Regions from separate parts of the Actinosynnema sp. NPDC050801 genome, predicted to be linked through region 2. Evidence: riboswitches for the same ligand, from Rfam matches in the RefSeq annotation. Region 2 holds a riboswitch; each other region holds the start of a gene.
What was found. A riboswitch is a leader RNA that binds a small molecule or an ion and turns the genes downstream of it on or off. The one in region 2 is predicted to bind S-adenosylmethionine.

Region 1 (4,823 bases), on a different contig from region 2:
GCAGCCGGGCGGGTGCTGCTGACCGGCGACATCGAGCTGGCCGGGCAGGCGGACCTGCTCGGCGGGCACGTGGACCTGCGGGCCGACGTGCTCAAGGTGCCGCACCACGGCTCGCGGTACTCGTCACCGGCGTTCCTCGCGGCGGTCCAGCCGCGGATCGCCCTGGTGAGCGTCGGCGCGGGCAACCGCTACGGCCACCCCAGCGGGGTGCTGGTCGACGAGTTGACGAGCCGAGGCGCGCTGGTGCTGCGCACGGACCGGGACGGCGACACCGCCGTGCTGGCAGGCCCGGACGGGCCGCGGGTCGCCCGCAGGGGTGGCGACCCACCCGACAACGGACAAGGGGAGGACGACCATGAGGAACGACGTCTGGATCCGATTGCACTCGGGCTGGTCGCCGCGCGGCGGCAACCGCGCGGTGGCGTGGGCGTTGTGGCAACCCGGCTACACCGCCGAACCGTGGCCGCGCGACGAACTCCGGCCCGCTTTCACCTACTACGTGTGCGAGGACCTGCCCGGTGGCGACCGGGGCATCGTCGCCAGGGCCACCGCCACCGGTGTGATCCGCATGGCTCAGGTCCCCTCCGCGAACACCGCCTACCGGCTGGTCGCGGACGCGCTGTTCGACGCCGACCTGACCATCCCGCCGGAGGAGTGGCACGCCGAGCGCTACAACCAGGAGAAGGAGAAACGCCCCTGGCCCCAGATGCTCACCGCTTGGCGCGTGGTGACCGAACCGGTGGGGCCGCACGTGCTGCCCGAACTGGCCGCCTTCCCCCGGACCGGCTGGCTCCGCTCGTCCGGGATCGCGCTGTGATCGAGACCGCGCGGCGGCCCCGACCGCCACCTCGACGGCCGGGCCCGGTGACCGGGGTCCGCCGGGCGACGACTGACCGGTCGCCGCCCGGCGGGCGGGTCAGTCCTGGAGGGCCTTGAGCACGGCCTCGGTCGACGGCGGGACGTTGGCGCGGGGGCCGACCCGGTCACCCAGGGCGTCCAGGGTCTTGAGGCCGTCGCCGGTGATCAGGAGCACCGTCTCGCCGTCCGGGTCCAGTTGGCCGGTCTCGATGAGCTTCTTCGCGGTCGCGACGGTGACGCCGCCCGCGGTCTCGGCGAAGATGCCCTCGGTCTGGGCCAGCAGGCGGATGCCCTCCACGACCTCGTCGTCGGTGACGTCCTCGATCGCGCCGTTGGTGCGGCGGACGGCGTCCAGCACGTAGGGGCCGTCGGCGGGGGCGCCGATCGCCAGCGACCGGGCGATGGTGTCCGGGCGGACGGGGCTGACCACGTCGTGGCCCGCCTTGAAGGCGGCCGAGACGGGGGAGCAGCCGGTGGCCTGCGCGCCGAACACGCGGTACGGGGTCTGCTCGACCAGGCCCAGGGTGCCGAACTCGCGGAAGGCCTTGTCGACCTTGGTCAACTGGGAGCCGGACGCGATGGGCACGACGATCTGGTCGGGCAGACGCCAGCCGAGCTGTTCGGCGACCTCGTACCCGAGCGTCTTGGAGCCCTCGGCGTAGTAGGGGCGGACGTTGACGTTGACGAACGCCCAGTCCTCGTGCTCGGCGGCCAACTCCTGCGCCAGCCGGTTCACGTCGTCGTAGTTGCCGTCGACGGTGATCAGGTTGCCGCCGTAGACGGCGGTCATGAGGATCTTCGCCTGCTCCAGGGAGGAGGGCACCAGGACCACCGACTGCCAGCCCGCGCGGGCCGCCGCGGCGGCCACGGCGTTGGCCAGGTTGCCGGTGGAGGGGCAGGCCAGGACCTTGAAGCCCAGCTCGCGGGCGGCGGCGAGGGCGACGCCGACCACGCGGTCCTTGAACGAGTGGGTCGGGTTGCCGGTGTCGTCCTTCACCCAGACCTTGCGCACGCCCAAGGCCTTGGCGAGGCGGTCGGCCTCGACCAGGCGGGTGCCGCCGGGGTCGGTGTTGGGGTGCGACTGGACGGTGGTCGGCACGGGGAGCAGGCCGCGGTAGCGCCAGATCGACCGGGGGCCCGCCTCGATGTCCTCGCGGCGGATCGGGCCGAAGTCGTAGGCCACTTCCAGCGGCCCGAAACACTCCAGGCAGGCGTATTCGGCGGCGAGCGGCGTCTCGTGACCGCACTCGCGACACGACAGCGCGCGGGCGGGACCGAGGTCGAAGGAGGTGGTGGCCGAGGGCACACTGACAGCAGTCATCGCGAGGTATCTCCTCATCTTTCCCGCGCGTCGCGGGTCGGAATTGGCACCGTGATCGCCAGCGGACGCTGTGCGACGGGTTGCCGGGGCTTCTTCGGGCCGATCCCTCTGCCCCTCTGGATGAGCGGTATTCAGTTGTGCGGCCAACTTACGTCACGATCCCGACCCGCAGCCAGAGACGTCCACCATCCGGACGTCCGACGGGCGTGGGAGGATCGCGCCGTGAGTTCGCCCGCAGACGCGCCCGACGCCGTGCACCTGATCGTCGGCGAGGAGGAGTTGCTGGTCGAGCGCGCGGTGCGCGGTGCGCTGGCGACGGCGCGGAAAGCCGATCCGCAGGCCGACCTGACGCGCGTCCGCGTGACCGATCTCACGCCACCTGAGCTGGCCGAACTGGTGAGCCCGTCGCTGTTCGCGGAGGGCCGCGTGGTCGCGCTGGAAGCCGCGCAGGAGTGCGGCAAGGAGATCGCCGACGCGGTGATCGCCTACGCCAAGGCCCCGGCGGACGGGGTCACGGTGGTGGTCGTCCACAGCGGCGGCGGGCGCAGCAAGGTGGCCAAGGACCTGCCCGCGGCGCTGCGCAAGGCGGGTGCCCGGGTCACCGAGTGCCCCAAGATCACCAAGGCGGCGGACCGGGAAGCGTTCGTGCGCAACGAGATCCGCTCGGCCGGCGGCGGCAAGGCCGACCCGGAGGCGGTGGCCGCGCTGATCGAGGCGGTGGGGTCGGACCTGCGCGAGTTGGCGGCGGCGGCCTCGCAGCTCGTCGCCGACACCGGCGGCAAGGTCGACGCCGAGGCGGTCCGCCGCTACCACCGCGGTCGGGCCGAGGTGACCGGGTTCGCGGTCGCCGAGAAGGCCGTGATGGGCGACCGGGCCGGTGCGCTGGAGGCGTTGCGGTGGGCGATCCAGCTCGGGGTGCCGCACGTGCTGGTCGCCGACGCGCTGGCCGACGCGGTGCGCACGATCGCGCGGGTGTCCGCGGTGGGCCGGGGCGACCCGTTCAAGCTGGCGGGCGAGCTGGGCATGCCGCCGTGGAAGGTCAAGAAGGCCCAGGGCCAGTCGCGCGGCTGGGAGGACCGGGGGCTCGCGGCGGCGATGACGGTGGCCGCCGACCTGAACGCCGACGTCAAGGGCGTCGCGGCGGACTCCGGCTACGCCCTGGAACGCGCGGTGCTCAAGATCGTCGCCGCCCACGGTCGACGCTGACCGACCGCCGGAAGCCGAGCTGGCGACCGAGTGCCGGAAGCCGACCGACTGCCGGGTTGCTTGACCTGCCGCCGGAGGTCGAGCCGACTGGCGGAGGCGGAGTCGACCGACCGGCCGCCGGAGGCCGAGCCGGCTGCCGAGTCGCTCGATCGGCCAGCGGAGGCCGAGTCGGCGGCTGGCGGCCGGAAGTGCCCGGGAAAGCAAAAGCGCCGCCCACCCCGCGTGGGGTGGGCGGCGCCTCGGCGTGAGGACCAGATCAGATCTGGTTGGCGCGCCGCGCCAGCGCCGACTTCTTGTTGGCGGCCTGGTTGGCGTGGATCACGCCCTTGGTGACGGCCTTGTCGAGCTTGCGGGAAGCCTCCCGCGCCAGCACGGTGGCCTTCTCCTTGTCACCGGCCTCGGCGGCCTCACGGAACTTGCGGATGGCGGTCTTGAGCGACGACTTGACGGCCTTGTTGCGCAGGCGCGCCTTCTCGTTCGTCTTGATCCGCTTCATCTGGGACTTGATGTTCGCCACGCGAAAGCCACCTTTTCCTCGGTCTCGGAGTCGCACCGCGCTTGTCACCGGCTCCGCCCACGAGGGGCGGTTTTCCTCCACAGCGGAATGCCGCGCGGGTACGGCCGAGAAGGATATCAGGGCAGCTCACCGCACCGTGAATCGAGCCCTCCCGTCGCCGACCACGACCTCGTAGGCGCCCTTGGCCACCTCCGGCCTGTCCGCGCCGTCCACGTCACCGGGGGTCACCGCGAGGCGCTTGACGTCGAACGAGACCTCGACCGTCCGCTGCTCGCCCGCCTTCAACGCCACCCGGGTGAAACCGACCAGGCGCTGCGGCGGCGTCAGGACCTTGCTCACCGGCTGGTGCACGTACACCGGCACGACGAGCGTGCCGTCCCGCGCGCCGGTGTTGGCCACGGTCACCGACACCTTCACCCGCTCGTCCCGCCGCACCTCGGCCGACGCGACCTTCGGCGCGGACGTGGTGAACGTCGTGTACGACAGGCCGTGCCCGAACGCGAACGCCGGGTCGTAAGCCGAGCTGGGCGACGTGTTCGCGCCGCGCACCTGGTCGTAGGAGAACGGCTGGTCACCGACCGTCTTGGGCCACGACACGGGCAGCTTCCCGCTCGGGTTCACCGCGCCGAACAGCACGTCGGCGATCGCGGAGCCGCCCTCGGAGCCGGGCAGCCAGCCCGCGACCAGCGCCGGGGCCTCCGCCACCGTGCCCAGCACCTGCGGCCGACCGGTCAGCAGCACCACCACGACCGGCTTGCCGGTCGCCCGCACCGCGTCGACCAGGCCCTGCTGCTCGGCGGTCAGCACGGGCTCCTCGGTGTCCGCCTCACCCTCGGCGCCCGGGTCCTCACCGAGCACCACGACCACCGCGTCCGCGTCGCCGGCCTGCGCCACCGCGTCGGCCTGGGTCGGCGCGCTCAC
Region 2 (4,823 bases):
CTTGATCGGGTCCGGGTGGCCCTGCACGAGCGCGTGGTAGAGCTTGTCGACCGTGCGCTCCTTGAAGGCGTGCTTCAACGCCGAGTAGGCGCTCTCGCTCTTCGCCACCACCATGACGCCGGTCGTGCCGACGTCCAGCCGGTGCACGACGCCCTGCCGCTCGGCGGCGCCGGACGTGGCGATCCGGATGCCGGCCGCGGCCAGGCCGCCCACCACGGTCGGACCGGTCCAGCCGGGGCTGGGGTGCACGGCCACGCCGACCGGCTTGTCGACCACGATCACGTCGTCGTCCTCGTGCAGGACGATCAGGCCCTCCACGGGCACCGCCTGCACCTGCACCGGGCGTTCGGGCTCGGGGAGGGTGACCTCCAGCACGGAACCCGCGATCAGGCGGTCCGACTTGCCCGCAGGTTGCCCGTCGAGCACGACGTCACCCGATTCGGTCAGCGCGGCGACGACCGTGCGGGACAGGCCGAGGAGCTTGGCCAGGCCGGCGTCGACCCGCATCCCGTCCAAGCCGTCCGGCACGGGCAGGGTCCGGTAGTCGCCGGTCATGCGCCCGCCTTCTTCTCTGACTGGGATCCGGGCTTCTTCTCCACGCGGGTGCCGTCGTAGTCGCGCTGGAGCAGCGCCATCAGCACGATCACGCCGCCGCCCACGCAGATGGCCGAGTCGGCCAGGTTGAACACCGGGAAGAAGTTGCCCCAGGGGTCGAGCACCGAGATGAAGTCGACCACGCCGCCGCGCAGCGGGCCGGGACCGCGGAAGATCCGGTCCACCAGGTTGCCCATCGCGCCGCCCAGGACCAGGCCCAGGCCGATGGCCCAGCCGACCGACCGCAGCCGGCGCGCGATCCACAGGATGAACACGACGACACCGGACGCGATCAGGGCGAGGATCACCGTCCAGCCCTCGGCCAGGCCGAACGCGGCGCCGGTGTTGCGGATCAGCGGCAGGTAGAGCAGGCCGCCGAGCAGCTCGACCGGCTCACGCCCCTCCAGGTGCTCCACCGCGAGGATCTTGGTGACCAGGTCGAGCGCCAACACGAGCGGCGCGATGACGGCCAGCAGGAGGACCCGTCGCTTCGGCAGCGGCTGGTCCGGCTGGTCCGGCGTGTCCGGCTCGGTGTTGGGATCGGTGCTCACCGGGCCATTGTCCAGCATCGGGGTCAGCGCAGGAACGGCGGGAGCGCGCGCTGGTCGTCCAGCGGCACCCAACGGCCGTCGCGCTGCTCGTACTCCCACCGCGAACCCTCGACGACGAGCGCGCGCAGCGCGGCCACGAAGCGGTCCACGTGCTCCTCGGTGGTGCCCAGGCCGATCGACGCACGCAGCGCCCGTTCGCCGTGGGCGAGGCGGTGCACGGCCACGTGGGCGCAGAACGCGCCGTCGCGCACACCGATGCCGTGCTCGGCGCTCAGCGCCGCTGCCAGGTAGCCGGCGTCCTGACCGCCGACGGTGAAGCTCACCACGCCCACCCGGTCCTGGTCCGGGCCGAACAACGTCAGCTCGTGCACGCCCGGCACGGTCCGCAGGCCCGCCCGCAGCCTGGCCAGCAGCACCCGCTCGTGCTCGGTGGTCTGCTCCCAGTGCCTGCCCAGCACGTCGCACGCCACGGCCAGCGCGTGCACGCCCACCACGTTCGGGGTGCCGGCCTCGTGCCGCTCGGGCACCGCCGACCAGGCCACGCCGAGCCGGTCGCCGTGGTCGGTGACGCGGGCCGTCGCACCGCCGCCCACCAGGTACGGCTCGGCGGCCTGCAACCAGTCCGACCGGCCGACCAGCACGCCCGCGCCGAACGGCGCGTAGACCTTGTGCCCGGACAGCACGGTGTAGTCGACGTCGAGCGCGCGCACGTCCACCGGCCGGTGCGGCGCGAGCTGGGCGGCGTCCAGGGCGATCCGGGCGCCGTGCCTGCGGGCGACGCGCGCCAGTTCGGCCACCGGCCAGAGCTCGCCGGTCACGTTGGACGCCCCCGTGACCACGACCAGGCGCGGGCCGACCGGCGCCTCGCGCAGCGCCCGGTCCAGCTCCAGCACCGCCTGGGCGGGCGACGCGGGGGTGCGCAGGCGGCGCACGTTCGGGCCGCGCCACGGCAGCAGCGCGGCGTGGTGCTCGGTGTCGAACAGGGTCACGGCCGTGTGCTTCGGCAGGCTCCTGGCCAGCAGGTTCAGCGCGTCGGTGGTGTTGCGGGTGAAGACGACGGCGTCGGTGCCGCGGGCGTTGAGGAACCGGCGGACCGACGTGCGGGCCTGCTCGTAGACGCGGGTGCTGACCTGCGAGGCGAAGCCCGCGCCCCGGTGCACGCTGGCGTACCAGGGCAGCACCTCGTCCACCGCGTCGCGGACCTGCTCCAGGCACGGCGCGCTGGCCGCGTGGTCGAGGTTGGCGTACTCGACGCGCTCACCGGTGACCAGCGGCACGCGCAGCGACGCGCCGACCACGCGGGGCAGTGCCGGCTTCTCCGGCCGGACGACGGTGCTGGTGAGGGGAACTGCGATGGTCATGACGCCCTCCGGGGTCCGGGACCCCACCGGAGGGGGAGCCCGCGCTTGCCGGACGCCCTGCGCGCCGGCCAGGTCCTCACCAGGGGCACCCCACCGCGGTAGGAGGGTTGCCGGCCAGCGAGCCTGGGCTTCGCGCTGGCACTCATGACCTTCGGTTCGAAGTTAACCCGGACCGCGCCCCCGCGTCGAGTCCGGTTCACATCCTGGGAGCGTCACGGCAGGCCGACGTCGCCCTTCCAGCGGGCGAACCGGCCCGCCCGGTCGACCGCCCGGATGCGCTGCTCGGTCGCCGTGCGCATGGCCTCGGTGCACACCACCAGCAGCTGGTCGTGCTCCTGCAACCGGGTCGTCGGCTGCGGGGTGAAGCCGTTGTCGTCACGCACCACGAGGCTGACCGACGAGCCGGGCGGCAGCCGCAGCTCCGACAGGTACACGCCGTGCAGCTTGGAGCCGGGCTGGATGCGGACCTGGAGGAGTTCCGCACCCAGCTCGTCCAGCGCCGACGAGTCGACCTGCACCTCCTGCGCCTCCCCGGACTTGACCAGCCCGAGCCACTTGGCCAGCCACGGCAGGCTCGTGCCCTGCACCACGGTCAGCACCACCACCAGCACGAACACCGCGTCCACCAGCCGCTGCGCACCCGGCACGCCCTGGATCAGCGGGATCAGCGCGAACACGATCGGCACCGCGCCGCGCAGCCCCGACCACGAGATGAACACCTGTTCGCGCCACGGCACCCGGAACGGCAGCGCCGCGCTGAGCACCGACAGCGGCCTGGCCAGCAGCACCAGCACCGCGCCCGCGACCAGCGCGGGCACCAGCACGTCGAGCAGGCGTCCCGGTGAGGCGTACAGGCCGAGCAGCACGAACAGCCCGATCTGCGCGATCCAGCCCAACCCCTCGGCGAACGACAGGGTGTCCGCCCGGTGCGGCAGGCGGGCGTTGCCGAGCACGAGGGCGGCGATGTAGACGGCGAGGAAGCCGGACGCGTGCGCGAGGTCGCCGACCGTGTAGGCGAGCAGGCACACGGCGACCGTGGCCAGCGGGTACAGGCCGGTGGCGGGCAGCGCGGCCCGGCGCAGCCCCACGCCGCCGACCCAGCCGAGCACGATCCCGATCACCCCGCCCGCGACGAGCTCGTAGGCCATCAGCAACGGCGCGGTCCACGTGATCGGGTCGGGGGCGGCGAGCAGCACGACGGCGATGTACACCGGCGCGTCGTTGATGCCGGACTCCAGTTCGAGCGCGCCGATGAGCCGCTTGCGCACCCCCACCCCGCGCAGCACGCTGAACACGGCCGCCGCGTCGGTGGACGACAGCACCGCGCCCCACAGCAGGGCCGTGCGCCAGTCCATGTCGAGCAGGAAGTGCAGCGCGAACCCGGTGACCGCGATGCTCACGCCGACGGCCACCGTGGACAACGCGATGCCCAGGCCCAGCGCGGGCTTCACCGCGCTCCACCGGGTGGTCAGCCCGCCCTCGGTGAGGATCAGCACGAGCGCGACGGTGCCCAGCGAACGGGTCAGGTCGGCGTCCTCGAACTGGATGCCGAGCACGGCCTCACCGAGCAGCAGGCCGATGCCCAGGTAGAGCAGGAGGGATGGCAGACCGAGCCTGATCGACACCCGAACCGCGATGACCGAGAGCAGCAGAACGCCGGCGGCGATGCCCAGGTAGCCCGTCACACCGCCCACTCGACCTCCAGGCCGTCGTTCCCGCTACATCACTCGACGGGGTCATTCTCCCTGGCGACACCGAAATGGACGAATCCGGCAACCCCCGCGGCGTCACCAGCCGAACGCCCCTAGCGCGAACGACGTCGAACCGTGCATGTTGACGAACGGGTCCGCCGCCCCGGTCACCTCCACACCCTGCGGGAGAAACCGTGAAGCTGCGAACGATCTCCGTCGCGCTGGTCACGACCGGCGCGCTCCTGGGCTCCGGCCCCGGCTCGGCCACCGCCGCGCCACCTCACGTCCTGGCCGGGCCGGACATCCCGGTGTCCGCCGTCCAGGCCGACCTCGACCAGTTCCAGAGCATTGCGAACGCCAACGGCGGCAACCGGGCGCACGGCCGTCCCGGTTACCTGGCCTCGGTGAACTGGGTCAAGTCCAAGTTGGACGCCGCCGGGTTCACCACCCGGGTGCAGTCGTTCAGCCGCAACGGCGCCACCGGCTACAACCTGATCGCCGACTGGCCCGGCGGCGACCCCGACAACGTGGTCATGGCCGGCGGGCACCTCGACAGCGTGTCGGCCGGCCCGGGCATCAACGACAACGGCACCGGCTCGGCCGGGCTGCTCGAAGTCGCGCTGGCC
Region 3 (4,823 bases), on a different contig from region 2:
TCGGGGCGCACCCGCAGTCGGGGCGGGTCACGTTGACACCAGAAGCGCCAAGCCGAACACGCACAGGAGTTGCCGGAGATCACTAGCTGACCACCGACATCGAACGTGCGCGTCGCCGGACTTCGCGCCTTCAGGAGGTATGGCACCCCGTGAACTCGTTCAACGAGGACACCGACTGGTTTACGCCCGTGCAGCCGACACCCGTGGCCGGTGTGGACGTCCTGGACAGACCCGGGCCGCCGTCCGAATGGGACACCGCGGTGTTCACCATCACCCCGGACGACGTCCTGGACGTGCTGGGACCGGACGCCGACGAGCTGCTGGCCAGCGCGAACGTCGACGTCGACGAGCTGATCCGGCTGATCAACGCCGAGACCACGCTCCTACCCCCGATCATCATCCCCGACGAGGTCTCCCAGGACCGGGTCGCGGGCAGCCTGGCCGCCGAGCAGCCGAGCGCCCCGCCCGCCGCACTGGTCGAGGCCGCGGGGAAGTGGAAGCGCCGCTTCCTGAAGGCCGCGGTCGCCACCGTGCTGGTGACCATCTCCGGCGGTGGCGCCACCGCGATCGCGATGGACAAGTCCGTCACGGTCGACGTCGACGGCGAAGCCAAGACTGTGCGCACCTACGAGTCCACCGTCGGCGAGATCCTCGCCGACGAGGGCATCACGATCGGCGAGCACGACGCGCTCAGCCCGTCCCCCCAGGCGAAGGTCAGCGACGGCGGGAAGATCTCGCTGGACCGCGGCCGGCTGGTGAAGGCGACGGTCGACGGCGAGCAGCGCGAGGGCTGGGTCCGCTCGGTCACCGTGGACGAGGCGCTGGAGCAGTTGCAGGTCGACGACGAGGGCGCGTGGCTCTCGCACGACCGCGGCATGGACGTGCCCCTCAACGGTCTCGCCCTCGAGGTCAAGAGCCTCAAGACCATCACGCTCTACGACGGCGGCAACGCGCCCCGGCAGCTGCGGACGACGGCCGTGACCGTCGAGGAGCTGATGCGCGCCGAGAACCTCACGCTGGGCCCCGAGGACAAGCTCGAAACGGCGATGGACCTGCGCGTCACCAACGGCGCCGAGGTCCACATCACGCGCACCGGCGTGTCGGTGATCAACGCGACGGAGGCCATCCAGCCGCCCGTCGAGGAGGTCAAGGACGACGCGATGATGAGGGGCCAGAAAGAGGTCCTGGACCCGGGCGAGGCCGGCGAGCAGATCGTCACCTACCGCGTGACGGTGAAGAACGGCGCCGAGGTGGGCCGCGAGAAGCTGGGCGCGAAGGTCACCAAGGAGCCGAAGCCGAAGAAGGTCAAGGTCGGCACCAAGCTCCCGCCCGACGGCGAGGTCTGGGACCGGCTGGCCCAGTGCGAGGCGACCGGCAACTGGGCCATCAACACCGGCAACGGCTACTACGGCGGCCTGCAGTTCAACAAGAGCACCTGGGACGCCTACGGCGGTGCCCAGTACGCCGCGTACCCGCACCAGGCGACCCGCGAGCAGCAGATCGCCGTCGCCACCAAGCTGCGCGACGCCCGCGGCGGCTACTCCGCGTGGCCCCACTGCCGGTCGAAGCTGGGCCTGCCGTAACAATGCACGCGTGACTGAGGATTCGACGACGGCCGGGTCGGGGAGCCACCTCCTCGGCCCGGCCGACGTCCGTCGGCTGGCCGCCGAGCTGGACATCCGCCCCACGAAGAAGCTGGGGCAGAACTTCGTGCACGACCCGAACACGGTGCGGCGCATCGTGGCGGCGGCCGACCTGCGCCCGGACGACGTGGTGCTGGAGGTCGGCCCCGGTCTGGGCTCGCTGACGTTGGCGTTGCTGCCCTCCTGCCGGGCGCTGGTGGCCGTGGAGATCGACGGGGTGCTGGCCGACCGCCTGCCCGTCACCGTGGCCGAGCGGGCGCCCCAGCTGGCCGACCGCCTGTCCGTCGTGCACGACGACGCGATGCGCGTCACGGCGTCCCAACTGCCCGTCGAGCCGACGGCGCTGGTGGCGAACCTCCCGTACAACGTGGCCGTGCCCGTGGTGCTGCACCTGCTGGCCGTGCTGCCGTCGTTGCGCACCGGCCTGGTGATGGTGCAGTCCGAGGTCGCCGACCGGATGGCCGCCGGGCCCGGCAGCAAGGTCTACGGCGTGCCCAGCGTGAAGCTCGCCTGGTACGCGGACGCCCGCCGGGCCGGTCCGGTGCCGCGTTCGGTGTTCTGGCCGGTGCCCAACGTCGACTCCGCGCTGGTGGCGTTCGAACGGCACGAGCCCTTGTCCACTGTGGACCAGAAGCAGCTGTTCTCCTTGGTGGACGCGGCTTTCGCCCAACGCCGCAAGATGCTGCGCGGCGCGCTGGCCGGGTGGGCGGGCTCCGCCGCCGAGGCGCAGCGGCTGCTCGTCGCCGCGGGCGTGGACCCGGCGGTGCGGGGCGAACAACTGGCCGTCGGTGACTTCATCCGGATAGCCGAGGTCGCTTCCGCTCGGTAGTCGATGATCTTTCGGCCGAAAGTGTGATTTGCCGGACGATCCGGTTACAGGCTTGCGTCAGCCAGGCTCGGTCAGGTCTACTCGTGGTGCCATCCCGAGCGGCTGAGAGACCTGGCTCTACGACGCCGCAGCAACCACCCCCCCCGCGGGGCAGGTGCTTCAGCCAGGATCGATGGAGGATCACGTGCCCAGGATGCGAACGCTCACCCGCCGGCGGGTCGTCGACCACGGCCGCCGCACCTCGTCAGCCTGTCGCAGCTGCTGCTAGCAGCCCTAGGCGCCTTCGAATCCTCGCGTCCTTCTTCAGGACACCATTCTGAGCTGAGCCGTCGGTCACGCACGCCATGAGCGTGCGCTGCCGCATGCAGTCGTGGAGCGAAACGTGATCACTGTCGAGAACCTCACCAAGACCTTCCCCGGGAGTACCGGGCAGGTTCGCGCGCTGGACGGCGTGAACCTGGACGTCGCCGCAGGCACCGTCCTCGGCGTCGTCGGCCCCAGCGGCGCGGGCAAGTCCACCCTGGCCCGGTGCGTCGCGCTCCTGGAGCGCCCCGACAGCGGCGCGATCCGCGTCGACGGCACCGACCTCGTCTCCCTCGACGGCACCGCCCTGCGGGCCGCCCGCCGGCAGATCGGCGTTGTGCCGCAAGGGGATTCCCTGCTGCGCCAGCGCACCGCCGCGGGCAACGTCGCGCTGCCGCTGGAGGCCGCGGGCGTGGCCGGTCCCCAGCGCCGCACCCGGGTCGCCGAACTCCTCGACCTCGTGGGCCTGACCGACAAGGCGGGCTCGTACCCCGACCAGCTCTCCGGCGGCCAGCGCCAGCGGATCGCCGTCGCGCGGGCGCTCGCCGCGTCGCCGTCGGTGCTGCTGGCCGACGAGCCGACCTCCGCGCTCGACCCCGACACCACCGGCTCGGTGCTCACCGTGCTGGACCGGGCGCGGGCCGAGCTCGGCGTGACGGTGCTCGTGGTCACGCACGACATGGGCGTGGTCCGCAGGATCTGCGACGACGTCGCGGTGCTGGAGGACGGCCGGGTGGTGGAGCACGGCAAGGTACTCGACCTGGTGTCCGACGCGGCCAGCCGCACCGCCGCGTCGCTGCTGCCCGCCGTGGACCAGAACCCGGCGGCGGAGGCCTCGTTCGACCGGGTCGCGGACGTCGTGCTGATCGGCTTCGCCGCCGTCGGCGCGCTGCTGCCCGAGGTGACCAGCCGGTTCGGCGTCGAGCTGAACCTGCTGGGCGGCGGTCTGACCAGGCTGGGGGAGACCCCGGTGGCCCGGTTCCGCGTCGGCCTGAAGGGCGAGCGCGCGGACTCCGCGCTGGAGTGGATCTCGGAAGCGGGCGGCTCGGTGCGACGGACCCTCTCGGGTCCGCAGGGAGTAGCTGCGTGAGGTCCGCAACACCCTGGTCCATCGTGTTCGACGACGTGCTGCTCGCCACCGGCGAGACGTTGTACATGGTGGTCGTCTCCACCCTGATCGCCGTTCTGCTCGGTGCGCCCGTCGGCATCTGGCTTCAGCTCACCGCACCCGGTGGGCTGAAGCCCCGGCCGGTGCTGCACAAGGTGCTCGGGTTCGTCGTGGACCTGGGCCGCTCCATGCCGTTCCTGGTGCTGCTCGTGGTGCTCACCTCGCTGACCAGGCTGCTGCTCGGCAGCACCATCGGACCCACGGCGGCCATCGTGCCGCTCGCCGTCGGCGCCATCCCGTTCGTCGGCAGGCTGGTGCAGAACGTGCTGGCCGAGGTGCACGTGTCGGTGGTCGAGGCCGCCGTCACCACCGGGTCGTCCACGCTGCGGATCGTGCGCAGCGTGCTGCTGCGCGAGTCGTTGCCCGCGCTGGTCAACGCCATCGGCGTGACCGCGATCGCGCTGCTGGGCTACTCGGCGATGGCCGGGGTGGTCGGCGGCGGCGGCCTCGGCGACCTCGCCGTGCGCATGGGCTACCAGCGGTTCAACGACCGCTACCTGTGGAGCACGGTCGTCGTGCTGGCGATCATCGCCACCGCGATCCAGTTCACCACCAACCGCGTGGCCCGCGGCGTCGACCGCCGCCGCACCGCGTCCGTCTGATCGTTTCTTCTTCTCATCAAAGGAATGAAATGCGTATTCGTGCTGCCCTGCTGGCCGTGCTGCTGACCGCAGTGGGCTGCGGTAGTGGCGACAACGGCGCCGCGTCCGACCCGAACGCGGCGCTGAAGGTCGGCGTGAGCCCGGTCCCGCACGCCCAGGTGCTGCGGTACGTCGCGGACAACCTGGCCGCGGCGAAGGGCTTGAAGATCGAGGTGGTGGAGTTCACCGACTACGTGCAGCCGAACACGGCGCTGGTGGACGGGTCGCTGGACGCGAAC

Region 1: linked by a shared signal. The riboswitch ahead of thrC (threonine synthase) and the one ahead of AB0K14_RS14975 (aminotransferase class V-fold PLP-dependent enzyme) in region 2 are both predicted to bind S-adenosylmethionine.
Region 3: linked by a shared signal. The riboswitch ahead of AB0K14_RS04875 (ATP-binding cassette domain-containing protein) and the one ahead of AB0K14_RS14975 (aminotransferase class V-fold PLP-dependent enzyme) in region 2 are both predicted to bind S-adenosylmethionine.

Annotation. Positions count from the first base shown of each region.
Region 1 is NZ_JBFAQZ010000004.1:341,378-346,200, forward strand. It holds gene AB0K14_RS11975 (DNA internalization-related competence protein ComEC/Rec2) at 1-936, shown strand, start outside; gene thrC (threonine synthase) at 917-2,179, opposite strand; SAM riboswitch class I at 2,191-2,306, opposite strand; gene holA (DNA polymerase III subunit delta) at 2,402-3,385, shown strand; gene rpsT (30S ribosomal protein S20) at 3,642-3,902, opposite strand; gene AB0K14_RS11995 (glycoside hydrolase family 3 N-terminal domain-containing protein) at 4,029-4,823, opposite strand, start outside.
Region 2 is NZ_JBFAQZ010000006.1:1,922-6,744, forward strand. It holds gene AB0K14_RS14965 (RluA family pseudouridine synthase) at 1-555, opposite strand, end outside; gene lspA (signal peptidase II) at 552-1,145, opposite strand; gene AB0K14_RS14975 (aminotransferase class V-fold PLP-dependent enzyme) at 1,169-2,506, opposite strand; SAM riboswitch class IV at 2,543-2,656, opposite strand; gene AB0K14_RS14980 (potassium/proton antiporter) at 2,719-4,200, opposite strand; gene AB0K14_RS14985 (M28 family metallopeptidase) at 4,392-4,823, shown strand, end outside.
Region 3 is NZ_JBFAQZ010000001.1:964,935-969,757, forward strand. It holds gene AB0K14_RS04865 (transglycosylase family protein) at 150-1,583, shown strand; gene rsmA (16S rRNA (adenine(1518)-N(6)/adenine(1519)-N(6))-dimethyltransferase RsmA) at 1,594-2,472, shown strand; SAM riboswitch class I at 2,559-2,651, shown strand; gene AB0K14_RS04875 (ATP-binding cassette domain-containing protein) at 2,855-3,865, shown strand; gene AB0K14_RS04880 (methionine ABC transporter permease) at 3,862-4,545, shown strand; gene AB0K14_RS04885 (MetQ/NlpA family ABC transporter substrate-binding protein) at 4,575-4,823, shown strand, end outside.